DNA from 2 places in the Peribacillus sp. B65 genome. Region 1 is predicted to be linked to the other one. Evidence: riboswitches for the same ligand, from Rfam matches in the RefSeq annotation. Region 1 holds a riboswitch; the other holds the start of a gene.

Region 1 (6,737 bases):
GGCAGTGAGTTCAGTATTATCGTGTGGCTTTACGCACTTTTTCCGACAATGGTTGCATATGCAATAAGCCAGGCATTAACAAGATTTATTGCATTCTTTGGTATGTATATCTTATTAAAGAAACATTTGGTTACAGGAAGCCAATCAGGTTGGATCAGGGTTGGAACATCCTTGGCCTTTGCCCTTACCCCATTTTGGCCGTCGGGAATGCTCAGTACACTTGGGATGCCGCTTGCACTTTGGGCTTTTTTGAATATTCGCAGCAAGGACCATTCGTGGAAGAATTATTTGGTCCTTACACTTTTGCCGCTTTATTCAAGCATTGTGCTTGGTTTTTTCTTTTTCCTTGTTGCAATGGGCTTTCTTTGGTTAACGGATGTGATCAGGAGAAAAGGGTGGAATATAACGTTTCTTCTTTCGATCGTGTATATGACCTTCATTTTTGGTTTGGTGGAGTACCGTTTGGTGTCTTCATTCATTTTTGATTCGGAGCCAAATAGCAGAGATGAATATTTTCACGCAAGGCTGCCGCTCGATTGGGTCATCAAGCTTACTTTCAAAAATTTCGTTCTTGGACATACGCATGTCATGACTGTACATGCGCTTATTATCCTGCCGATTACAGTCTTTGCCCTTTATATCATTCTGACCAAAAAACTGTGGCGACAGGAAAAGGTATATGTATTTTTATTCGGCTTGAACTTTATACTCTCAGCATGGTACGCATTCTGGTTTTATAAAGGCTGGGTTCCTTTGACGGAAAGGTTTCACACCCTGGATACATTTAATTTTGCCAGATTTCACTTTTTAAGGCCGATGGTGATTTATTTGGGCTTTGCCCTCGCGATAAAAATCATTTGGGAACACAGCGATTATGCTAAGAAAACCCTTTCCATTTTCATCGCCGTCCAAATTATGATCTTAATGGGCTTCAATGAAGAAATCACTTACAATAAAAAACCATCTTTTAAAGAGTTCTATTCAGAAAGCCTTTTCCAGGAAATAAAAGATCATATTGACCTTCCACAGGAAGAGTATCGTGTTGCTAGCATTGGGCTGCATCCTGCAATCGCACAATTTAATGGATTTTACACGCTCGATAGCTATAACAATTTCTATCCGCTTTCTTACAAACATCAATTTCGTCAAATAATTGAAAACGAATTGGCTAAGAATAAAAACATCAGAATCTACTTTGATGAATGGGGAGGACGTTGTTACCTATTTACCGATGAGCTTGGGAAGCATTATATGTTCAAGAAAGGCTCGAAGAAAGAGCTGGAAAATTTGGATCTTAATATGGATGCCTTTAAAGGATTAGGTGGCAAATATATATTTTCTGCCATCCCAATCAACAACGCGAAGGAGAACGGATTGGTGCTAGATGGGGTTTTCACAAAGAAGGGAAGCAAATGGAAAATTCATTTATACAGAGTCATGTGAAAAGGGGGGAATAGAATGAATTCACCGATAGTAACGATTGTTGTACCTTGTTATAACGAAGAAAGCGTTTTGCAGGATACCATTTCCCAGCTTTGTGGATTGATGAGGGGATTAGTCGAAGAAAACGTTGTTTCTGGTCAAAGTAAAGTCCTGCTGGTTGATGATGGAAGCAAAGATCAAACTTGGAAGATCATTTATAAGGAAACGATCAATAATGAATTGGTTCGCGGGCTAAAGCTTTCCCGGAATGCAGGACATCAAAATGCACTCCTGGCAGGATTGTTTACAGCCAAGGAAGCCTCGGATTGTGTGATTTCCATTGATGCAGATTTACAGGATGATATTCAAGTCATCCCTGAATTCATTCGGAAATTCAATGAAGGATGTGAAATCGTATATGGTGTCCGCCAGAAAAGGGACCTTGATTCATTTTTTAAACGGACATCTGCAACTGGTTTTTATAAATTGATGAACAAGATGGGGGTTAACCTTGTCTATAATCATGCCGATTTCAGGCTGATGAGCAGAAGGGCGATCGCGGAGTTGGAACGATTTGATGAAACGAATCTTTTTTTAAGGGGGATTGTCCCGCTTATTGGGTTTAAGACGGATTCTGTTTATTATGACCGAAAAGAAAGATTGGCTGGGGAAACGAAATATCCATTTAAGAAGATGGTTGCTTTTGCGCTTGATGGCATTACTTCCTTTTCAGTTACACCGATCCGGCTTGTATTATGGCTAGGATGTCTTTCCTTTTTCATTAGCTTACTCTTTGGGTCTTACTTTTTATGGTTAAAGTTTTATGGGCAGACCGAAACTGGTTGGACCTCATTAATCACCTCCATATGGTTGATCGGCGGACTGCAGTTGATTGCTGTCGGCTTGATAGGGGAATATATCGGAAAAATCTATAATGAATCCAAACGCCGGCCTAAATATATTGTTGATCTTGATTTATTTAATCCGCTCGATTTAAAAAAACGGGAGCAACTAGACAATGAACGGAACAGTATTGAAAAACTATCTAAAACACACTAACTCCTTTATCCGCTTTTTATTGGTTGGAATAGTCAATACAGCGGTTGGACTTTCCATCATGCTTTTTCTTATGAACGTTCTTGAATTATCATACTGGGTCTCCACCTTTTTCGGCAATGGAACGGGAGCTGTAACGAGTTTTCTTTTGAACAGGACTTTTACCTTTAAAAGTGATATAGAATGGCGGCGAGGAGTTGCCCGTTTCTTTTGCGTCATCCTGATTTGTTATTCCGCCGCTTATTCTATAGGCCAAGCCATTGCGGAATCACTGGAAGGATCCGTCCATTTATCCATACAACAAAATTTGGCTGTTCTCATAGGAACAATCTTTTATACCGTGCTTAACTATATTGGCCAGAAATACTTTGTCTTTAAAAAAAGCAATCTGAGACCAATTCAAGAAGGAAGGAACTAATTAGGTGAATCAGTGGAATAGTGCCCCTATTGGACGGGAATAAAAGCGGAATTTGATATTTAATGCAAGTTTACCCTTTTAATGACGATCCGAGCTGGGGCAGATCTGGTTAATTCATCGCATTCTTCATTAAGGTGATTTTTTTCCTTTTCGGACCACCTTTTGTTCATTGGCCCCTGGATTTTGACCTTTACTTACCTCCTTTCCTACCTTCGAATCATGTCATTGCATGACTTATGTTATATAAGCCAAGAACAAAACCTCACTTACAAAGAATTATTTATTTTTGAGCAAAATTTTCATTTACATTTCCATTTCACGGGAGTATGATAATCAACAGTTTCATATTTCTAAATCGCTTAAACCTTATGGTGCGGGGGACCCGTTATTGGGATTGTTTACAATCCAAGGGGTGAATCCTTTTTAAAAAGGTAGGGCTACTCTTAGGTCCGAATCCGACAGCTAACCTCGTAAGCGTTATATGAGAAGGAAGGTGGAGCTTGTTAGACAAAAAAATTGATGTCTACAGGTCTATTTAGCTATGACTTGTAGGCATTTTTGTGTTTCGTCTAGTTTTTTGCTACAGCTGGGTAACATAAACTTATAAATTAACTATGGTGGTGAAATCTTGATGTTATCTTCTATAAAGAGGTTCTTGATTGGGAGACCTTTAAAGTCAAATGCACTTGGTGAACAAAAGCTTAACAAAACAAAGGCTTTGGCGATATTATCTTCTGATGCTTTGTCTTCGGTTGCATATGGGCCGGAGCAAATATTGATCGTCCTGATCACGGTCGGTGCTGCAGCATTCTGGTATTCCATCCCTATCGCGATCGGAGTATTGATCCTCTTAACTGCTTTGATTTTGTCTTATAGACAAATCATTTTCGCTTATCCGCATGGCGGGGGGGCCTATGTGGTTTCAAAAAACAATTTAGGAGTCAATCCAGGGTTGATAGCTGGAGGATCTTTATTGGTAGATTATATATTAACTGTGGCTGTAAGTGTCTCTGCAGGTACGGATGCAATCACGTCCGCTTTTCCTGGCCTGCATTCCTATAATGTCGTCATTGCCATCATATTCGTGATTCTACTTACAATCCTGAACCTTCGGGGGGTTACGGAGTCAGCCTCTGTTTTGGCCTATCCGGTGTACCTATTCGTTTTAGCCTTGTTCATCTTGATCGGTGTTGGAATTTACAAGATTTTAACAGGAGGAGTTTCACCTGAATTGCACACATCAATCGGGACTCCGGTAGCGGGCATCAGTTTATTTATACTGCTAAGAGCATTTGCATCAGGAAGCTCCGCCTTGACAGGAGTAGAAGCAATTTCCAATGCAATCCCGAACTTTAAAGATCCAGCCCCGAATAATGCTGCGAAAACTTTAATAGCGATGGGTTCATTGCTAGCTGTATTATTTTCGGGAATCGTATTCTTAGCCTATTATTTAAGCATTGTTCCCAGCGCAGAGGTAACGGTCGTCTCCCAGATTGCTGAAGAGATCTTTGGACGGAATTTCATGTATTTCTTCATACAAGGTACGACTGCCCTGATCTTGATACTTGCGGCCAATACTGGCTATTCGGCTTTCCCTCTGCTTGCGGTAAATCTGGCGAAGGATAAATTCATACCAAGGGCGTTTACGATCAGAGGGGACCGATTAGGGTATTCCAATGGAATCATCATACTGGGACTTGCATCCATCATCTTGATTGTCGCATTTGAAGGACATACTGAAAATCTCATTCCGCTTTATGCGGTAGGGGTATTCATTCCATTTACGTTGTCCCAGACTGGCATGATCGTTAAATGGGTTCGCGAAAAGCCAAAAGGCTGGATGATGAAATTAACCATAAATTCAATTGGTGCCATAATTAGCTTTATCGTCACGATGATATTCTTTTTAACCAAATTTACTCAGGTTTGGCCTGTTTTGATTTTTTTACCTATCATCATTTTAATTTTTCATCGGATTAAAAAGCATTATGAAGCAGTTGGTGACCAACTAAGGATTACAACATGCGAGCCGATCTTACCAATTGAAGGAAATATCATTATCGTACCTGTGGCAGGTATAACTCATGTGGTTGAGAACTCTTTAAATTATGCAAAATCGCTCTCAGCAAATCAGGTCATTGCCGTTTATGTTGCTTTTGAAAGAGAAGATGAAAAGAAATTCGGAGAAAAGTGGAAAAAGTGGCAGCCGGATGTCAGACTCGTTACACTGAATTCTTATTATAGAAGTATCATTCAGCCACTAACTAAATTTGTGGATACAGTTGAACATAAGGCGAGTGAATCCAATTATAAAGTTACGGTGGTCATCCCCCAATTCATTCCGAAGAAGGGATGGCACAATATACTTCATAACCAATCAAGTTTACTGATTCGCGCCTACTTACTTTATAAAAGAAATGTGGTTGTAACGACAGTGCCATATCATTTGAAGAAATAAGTTCCATATCTATAACTGGAAGCAAACCTGCATAAGGTTTGCTTTTTTTATAATCTTATAAAGGGAAAGACCGCAGTACAGCTGTCTTTTCTCCAACTAAACGCTCCCGATATTATTAGCATCGGAAGCTTTCTTTGTGATGAACACTATTTTTGCAAAAACACTTCATAAAATTACCAAGGGTCAATTCAAATAAAGCGAACATATTAAAAAGAAGACAAAATGAAATTTATTAGCTTTGAACTTACATATATGGGGGTTGAATATGGATATATTATTAGCTCTCTTGCCGGCACTATTCTGGGGAAGCATCGTTTTATTTAATGTGAAACTCGGGGGTGGGCCATATAGTCAAACACTGGGTACAACCATTGGCGCATTGATTTTTTCAATAGGTGTTTATATTTTTGCCGATATTAAGTTGTCATTTCTCGTGTTTGGAGTCGGGGTTGTCTCTGGATTGTTTTGGGCCGTTGGACAAGCTAATCAGCTTAAGAGCATTGATTTAATGGGAGTATCCAAAACGATGCCGATATCTACTGGAATGCAGCTCATTTCAACGACTTTATTCGGGGTCATCGTTTTTAACGAATGGTCCACAATGAAAGCGATCATTTTAGGCGTCTTGGCATTAGTTTTCATTATTATAGGAATCGTCTTGACCTCACTGGAGGATAAAGAATCAAAAGAGGGCAAATCGGGAAACTTGAAGAAAGGAATTGTTATTCTCCTCATCTCGACATTCGGTTATTTGGTTTATGTGGTCGTGGCTCGTCTTTTCGATGTTGATGGATGGTCAGCGTTGTTCCCTCAAGCGATAGGGATGGTGATAGGCGGTCTGTTATTGACTTTTAAACATAAACCGTTTAATAAATATACGATTCGCAATATCATTCCGGGATTGATATGGGCTGCAGGGAATATGTTTTTATTCATATCCCAGCCCCGTGTGGGAGTGGCCACTAGTTTTTCCCTTTCGCAAATGGGCATTGTCATCTCAACTCTCGGCGGGATCATCATTTTACGTGAAAAGAAAACGAAACGCCAACTAATTGGAATCATAATCGGAATTATCTTGATCATCATTGCTGGGATTATGCTCGGGATGGCAAAAAGTTAATTGGAGGGTGATTAAATGTATACAGATTTAGAAGGTAAGGTCGTTGTTATAACCGGTTCATCCACTGGTTTAGGGAAAGCGATGGCCATTCGCTTTGCCAAGGAAAAGGCAAAGGTCGTGGTTAATTATCGCACTAAATCAGAGGAAGCGGATAGTGTAATGGAGGAAATCAAAACAAATGGCGGGGAAGCAATTGCAGTAAAAGGCGATGTCACCGTTGAAGAAGATGTGATTAATCTTGTTCAATCAGCGATAAAGAATTT
Region 2 (6,737 bases), 1.7 Mb from region 1:
CTCTTAATCAATAATATTATTTTACCAAACTTTTGGGTTTTCACGTAAGTTATATAACCCCCAATATTAATCATCATCAGCACCATGTGAATAATGCGAAACATGTACTCCATATTAACCCAAATGTTAAGGGACACACTCAACTAGCTCAAAGTATCCATATTATAGTAAGAATGAAGGATTGGAGGATTAAATCATGGATAAAATTGAAAAAGGTTTTATCATTAATTCTTTTAATGGAGCCGTTTCCGTCTATGCTGATGCAACTAAAAAAATAGGTCTGTGGCAATCAGAGAAATATGCATTCGAAAAATATTTAAATCAGGAAGATGCAATCCTTGATATCGGTTGCGGTACAGGAAGGACCACCTTCGCACTATATAAAAAAGGATTTCAAAATCTAACGGGAATCGACCTGACTCCTGCCATGCTTTATGAAGCCGAAAAAATAGCCCATGAATATACCCTGGACATACCCTTTATCCTTGGCGATGCAACCGACCTCCCTTTCAACGACTCATCATTCGATAAAGCAATCTTCGCTTTTAATGGTTTAATGCAAATTGCCCAGCGAAAAAACCGCACATTGGCTTTAAAAGAAATCAACCGTATTTTAAAACCTAAAGGGCTCTTCATTTTCACAACACATGACCGTGATAAAAACGAAAATTACCTGAACTTCTGGGAGCAAGAGGAAATGATTTGGTGTGTTGGTAAACAAGATGAGAGGCTTTATGAATTCGGGGATATTTTCACATCCGGAAAGACGCTTCAAGAAGATACTTACCTACATATCCCAACTAAACTTGAAGTACTTGAATGCCTGGAAGAAGCACGGTTCAAAGTTATCGAAAGCTTTTATCGAAGTGAATTATTCCATGAAAATGATGATGTCATCGCTTTCTCTTCCGATTGCCGCTTCTGGATCGTCCAAAAGTAAGGAAGCGCATTTTAATTCAAAAAAAATCCAGAGTGACATTTCACTCTGGATTTTTTGTATTAAGAAACTTGTTCTAATTCTTTTTTGGAAGGCGGGTTGAATTGACCTTCCCATTTAGAGATAACGATTGCCGCAAGTGAATTACCGATAACGTTTACTACTGTACGTCCCATATCAAGAATACGGTCAATACCGGCAATGAATGCTAGACCTTCAATAGGAATACCGACAGTTCCCAATGTCGCTAAAAGAACTACGAAAGATACACCTGGTACACCCGCAATCCCTTTGGATGTGATCATTAACACTAGCATTAGCGTAATTTGCTCATACATGCTTAAATCGATTCCGTACATTTGAGCGATGAAGATAGCTGCTAACGCTTGGTATAATGTAGAACCATCAAGGTTAAAAGAATATCCAGTCGGAATAACAAATGTAGCAATATGTTTCGGACATCCCGCTTTTTCCATTTTTTCCATGATCTTAGGAAGAACCGCTTCTGAACTTGCAGTAGAGAAAGCAAGAATCAATTCTTCTTTTAGAAGTTTAATCAACGTAAAGATATTGAATCCGACAAATTTCGCAATAAGACCAAGAATGACTATTACAAAGAAAATCATTGTTCCGTAAACAGAAAGCGCTAACTTTCCTAACGGAATTAAAGATTCCAAACCGAATTTGGAGATCGTCACACCGATTAGTGCAAATACACCGATAGGAGCGAATTTCATGACCATGTTAGTTAGGTAGAACATTCCTTCAGCTACACCTTGGAAGAAACGGAATACTGGTTTACCCTTTTCACCGATGGCCGCAATACTAAGTCCAAACAACACGGAGAAGAAAATGATCGCTAGCATATCGCCTTCTACCATGGCTTTAACTGGATTGGATGGCACAATGTGAACGATTGTATCTACGAACGATTCATGCTGCTTAGTTTCTGCTGTATCAACATAGGTAGAAATATCAGTTTGTTCTAGCTTGTCCATATTTACACCAACACCAGGCTGGATGATATTCGCTGAAATTAAACCAACAGCAATCGCTATCATAGTTACTACAACAAAGTATGATATTGATTTAGCTCCAAGTTTACCTACTGATTTTAAATCGCCTACACCTGCAACTGCAACGATAAGACTTGACACAATGATTGGTACTACAATCATTTTAATCATTCGTAGGAAAATGTCTCCGAATGGCTGTAAAAAGTTTTGGGCCGTCTCACTACCATAAAAAATGGCACCAACGATAATCCCTAAAATTAAACCAATGAAAATTTGGCTAGCTAAACTTAATTTGAATTTCTTCATTTACTTTCCTCACCTTCCATAAAGTCTTTGATGCAAAAACATTTTTGTCTCGGTAAGGGAAACAAGATACTAATAAAAGAAAGTAATTTTTCTTTTTTTGAAAAACTCTGTCTTTACGCCGAAAAAAAAGACACTTCATGTGTCGATTTCTTATTGGCGTGAATATTCACACATGTTCCCTTAAAGACGCTGACGAGGTTAGCTGTCGGGTTAGGAATTGGAAACACAAATGCCCTTTCATTTCTGAATTCACCCCTAGCGGATAAAATCCACAAAAATGGGTCCCCCGTTCTTGGAATAAGATTAAGCGAGTTAACTTATAATAAAATATTATACTAAAAATGATAATCTGTAAATATTTATTCGCATTAGTTCTAGAAAAAATCTTTAAATATGTCTGAATATTCTGCATTAGAGACTATTGTATCTATAATTACTCTTCCCGATTTTTAATAATATAAGTTATATTGATATATAATTAATCACTAATTTGACATCACCTCTCTTGATGAAAGAAGCGGTTATTTTTCCAATACGCCAAGTAACAGATATCTTACTTTTTCCCTAGAGGTGAATTTTTTATAAGTTGCTGCCTTCACTTTTCCAAATTGGATTGGGGTAATGAAATAAGAATGGTTCTTCGACACATCCGGCTCCATTAGAATGACGTCACCTACCGACGGTCCGTTTATGATTTCTTGCTTCCCTTCAGCCTTAAGCCCTTTTGTAATGTAATGTTTATCCACATAGCCATTTTTAGTCAATTTGTAAATATAAGGCTGTTTATGGTTTTTTATGGATTCTATAGGAATGGAGGGTACACCGGCTTTCTCATTGGTTATTACAGTAAGATTCACTTTGGATCCCACCAACAAAGCTTCCGTTTCTTCACCTTCCGGTTCGATTAGTGCCTGAAATGGAAATCTGTTATCCTTTTTTAATGACGGCTCTTCAGCGGGATAGGAATGGATGCGACCTATCGTCCCTTTCAATGCCTTTTTTGAATCAGAGGAACTTGCTTTTATAGTCATGCCCACTTCAGCCTTTTTCATTTCCTCTTCAGAGAAATCCCCTTCAATTGCCATATTTGTTGAAACGATGGATATAATGGGATTATTCAGGTTTTTATTGATATTTTTAACTACACCATCAGCCTCACTCGTTGACACGATCGCACTGGACTGCTCCTCAATTGAAGTTATTTTAGCTTCAAGCATTTTCACTTTTTCATTCAAGCTGTTTTTTTCCAGTTCCTGCTTGTACATTTCTTGCTCAATGTTACTTTTAATAAGATCTGAGGAACTTGTTGTTATATCAATTTTCAAGTTTTTTTCCACCGATTCATCAATGGCTGCTTTTTCAGGATTACTGGTCATGGTCCCTTGGTAGGACCTCAACTTCCCTATGTATTCCTCAATACCTGCAATTTCTCCCTCAGATGCCGTTTTCTCCGCTTCCAAGCTCGCTTTAAGAGCATCAAGTTCGGTCGTCGTATACTCAAACAACGAGGAGCCAGCCGTAATCTCATCGCCTTCTTTAACAAGGAATTTCTTAAAATCATTTTTCTTGGTGTCAAAATAGATATCATACTCTTCTACAGGTTTAATTACCCCATTTGTTTGAATAGTATCCGTAATTGTATCTTTTTTTACCTTAGTCCAGTTTTCAACGAAAACAGTTCGTTCCACTTTGCTTTCTTTTTTTTCAATAAGGTATAAGTTAACGGTTATTAAGACTATCGACGCAATGGAGACCGCTGCAATTTTCCATTTCCCGCTCATTCATTTCACCCGCCTTATACAAATACGCCTACTTGGATGTATGCTAAAAAGGCTTTAACAAACCATGTGGCCAGATAGAATAGAACAATCATTAAAAGGACCAAATAACTATTTCGTTCTGAAAACTCCTTTAAATAAAAATATTGCAGAGCAATAATAAGAAATTGAAAAATGGTGATTCCGCTGAAAAAGTGAATGAAATAATCATTTCTGAGAAAATACTGACTGATGATCCCCAATGAAAATGGATTGGCATCGCTGCCTATATCCATTAATACGAATAGAGGAATCAGTAATGTTTTTTCCACTAATTGCAAAACAAAAAGAATCATTTGAACGATGACTAATTTTATATATGGGATATCAGTAACGATCCAAAAGAATAGAGCTGATAAAAATATGTATATGGAAGGGTTGATTATGCCTGTTATTATGTTGCCGCTCATAATCAGCAGCTTTGCTGCTTCGAATTCATCGGCACTCATTTTCGTGATTTCTTTGGAGAATGATTCTGAACCAATGCCAAAATATCCCCCAATGGCGAATACTATAAGACTAAGAAAATATAAAAATAGTAATTTCAATCCAAGCTTTGTGACTGCCTCTGCATTTTGAAGCTGATAACGACTCCGATGAGGCTCTAAAATGCCCTTTAACAATCTGACCTGGTACACCATATGTGGTCCTCCTGCAAAAATTGATATATCTTCATATATTTTATCTTATTTTGGAAACAATTGCAGAAATAAGGAATGAATATACAAAAAAAACACATAATCATTCCCATTCATATTTAAACCCACCATACTAATTTGGAGTTAATACTGATAAATGTCGGGCAAGGACTTTAATGCGTGCAGGAGTTCGTCTATAGTTCTCTCCATCCATATCCACATCAAGCGGCCTCTTGGTTTCAATGGTCAGGGTATCGGCATTTAAATAAGTCACCCCAGAGTCAGAGATCATATTTTGTGTCCATGAACGCTTCATCGCTATTATTTCTAAAAATGTACCAAGGCTTGCATTTTCCAAGATGGCAACGCCGAAGAGTCCATCATCTGGACTAATCATGGGAAAGGGCAATAAATTGGTGCCGATAAAACAACCATTTAAAACCAAAATCATAACCGCTTCCCCTTCGATAACATTCCCATCATATTTTAGTTTATAGGAAAAGGGAGCATTCTCGCCAATTGTCCTTATAGCACTTAATAAATATCCTATCTTACCAAACCTGCTTTTTTCCTGCTCATCAATATTGCTTGATGCATCTGAAATAAGCCCTACTCCCCAAAAATTAGAAAAATAATCGTTGTTGGCCTGCCCAATATCAATTGAACGAACTTTGCCATTCACTAATGCTTCCGCAGCTTGACGAACATTTTGAGGAATCTTTAATGTTCTGGAGAAGTCATTGCAAGTCCCTCCAGGTAAAACCCCAAACAGGGGCCGCCTCGGAAGCGGCGAAAGGCCATTTACACACTCATGTACCGTTCCATCTCCTCCTAATACGAAAACTACATCCATGTCTTCACCATATTCCAAGCAAAAACGGCATGCATCGCCCTTTTCCTTCGTTTGCAGAATGAGAAACTCATCAATATGTGGAGCTATTATCGGAAGACACCCCTCAAGATTCCTTTCGAGTTTATCATTACCGGCATTTTCATTATAAATCAGCATTCCCTTTTTCCATCGCATGATTTTTGCCCCCATATTATTGAAAGAATGGTCTTCTTCCCATCAATTTTACCTTTTCCTAAACCCCCGCTTTTGAAACTCATTAAGATCAAATGAAAAAAAGAGGCTATACGCCCCTTTCGGTAAAGCTTTCATATACTTGTCAAATAATCCTTCATCATCAAGATAAGCTTTGAAGACAAGGGACTCCTTTTTTCATTTTTTTCCAAAAATAACAAAAGACTTTCCAAGATGATCGGGCTTGGACTAGCTTTTGAAAATTCTTCCTGGATTGCCTTTAAAGCTTCCATATTTTTACGTGTATCCATTCCCTCTTCTTTACGTGTTTCCACTTCCAGCATCCTGACGATGATCGAATGGATTTCTTCTTTTGGGCTCATATCCCGCATCGAGCATCCCGGTAGGGGAAATTGTTTCAACAATGGATCTTCCATGTTCTGCAGGCTTGCGATAATTGAATCCATCCGGTTCAATATGAAGCTAGGTAATAATTCCACATCAAAAGCATTTTGTTTCCTGATCAATATTCCGATATATCCTTTGAAAAGGGAGTCCAAAATTATGGTGCAATCCGGCAAAAGATCTGCTGAAAGTCCCGGGTATAACTCAATGATTTTACGCTTGAACCAAATCAAGCCCTCTTCATGGATATAATGTAAAAATTTATCTAGTTCTTTGCTGATATGAACCATTTGTTCCTGCATCATCATTTGAATCAAATTGGTATTTCCCGTCATATGCTCAATGTGAACTGTGATTTGCCTCATGAACTTGTCTTTACTGGACAATGAAGCATCCAGTTCAAGATCAAGCAATGAGTCCGTCAACGCTTCATAATAAAATTTAAAAATGGAGACCAGTAATTCTTCCTTCGATTTAAAATGATTATAAAAAGATCCCTTTGCTATCCCACACTTTTCAGCAATTTCCTGAACGGAAGTGGCATGATAGCCTTTCTCCGCGAAAAGCTCTACAGACTTATCTATGATCATCTTA

The links. A riboswitch is a leader RNA that binds a small molecule or an ion and turns the genes downstream of it on or off. The one in region 1 is predicted to bind cyclic di-AMP.
Region 2: it holds a riboswitch for cyclic di-AMP, as region 1 does, so the genes downstream of both, ACSR9O_RS26160 (cation:dicarboxylate symporter family transporter) here and ACSR9O_RS17510 (APC family permease) in region 1, are expected to answer to the same signal.

What each region holds. Positions count from the first base shown of each region.
Region 1 is NZ_CP195840.1:3,576,217-3,582,953, reverse strand. Features, by position in the region: gene ACSR9O_RS17525 (DUF6044 family protein) at 1-1,443, shown strand, start outside; gene ACSR9O_RS17520 (glycosyltransferase family 2 protein) at 1,459-2,481, shown strand; gene ACSR9O_RS17515 (GtrA family protein) at 2,441-2,896, shown strand; cyclic di-AMP (ydaO/yuaA leader) riboswitch at 3,243-3,389, shown strand; gene ACSR9O_RS17510 (APC family permease) at 3,528-5,354, shown strand; gene ACSR9O_RS17505 (RhaT/GlcU family sugar-proton symporter) at 5,620-6,474, shown strand; gene ACSR9O_RS17500 (glucose 1-dehydrogenase) at 6,490-6,737, shown strand, end outside.
Region 2 is NZ_CP195840.1:5,319,956-5,326,692, forward strand. Features, by position in the region: gene ACSR9O_RS26155 (class I SAM-dependent methyltransferase) at 197-940, shown strand; gene ACSR9O_RS26160 (cation:dicarboxylate symporter family transporter) at 1,000-2,259, opposite strand; cyclic di-AMP (ydaO/yuaA leader) riboswitch at 2,432-2,579, opposite strand; gene ACSR9O_RS26165 (efflux RND transporter periplasmic adaptor subunit) at 2,781-4,040, opposite strand; gene ACSR9O_RS26170 (hypothetical protein) at 4,055-4,717, opposite strand; gene ACSR9O_RS26175 (diacylglycerol/lipid kinase family protein) at 4,848-5,741, opposite strand; gene ACSR9O_RS26180 (TetR/AcrR family transcriptional regulator) at 5,873-6,737, opposite strand, start outside.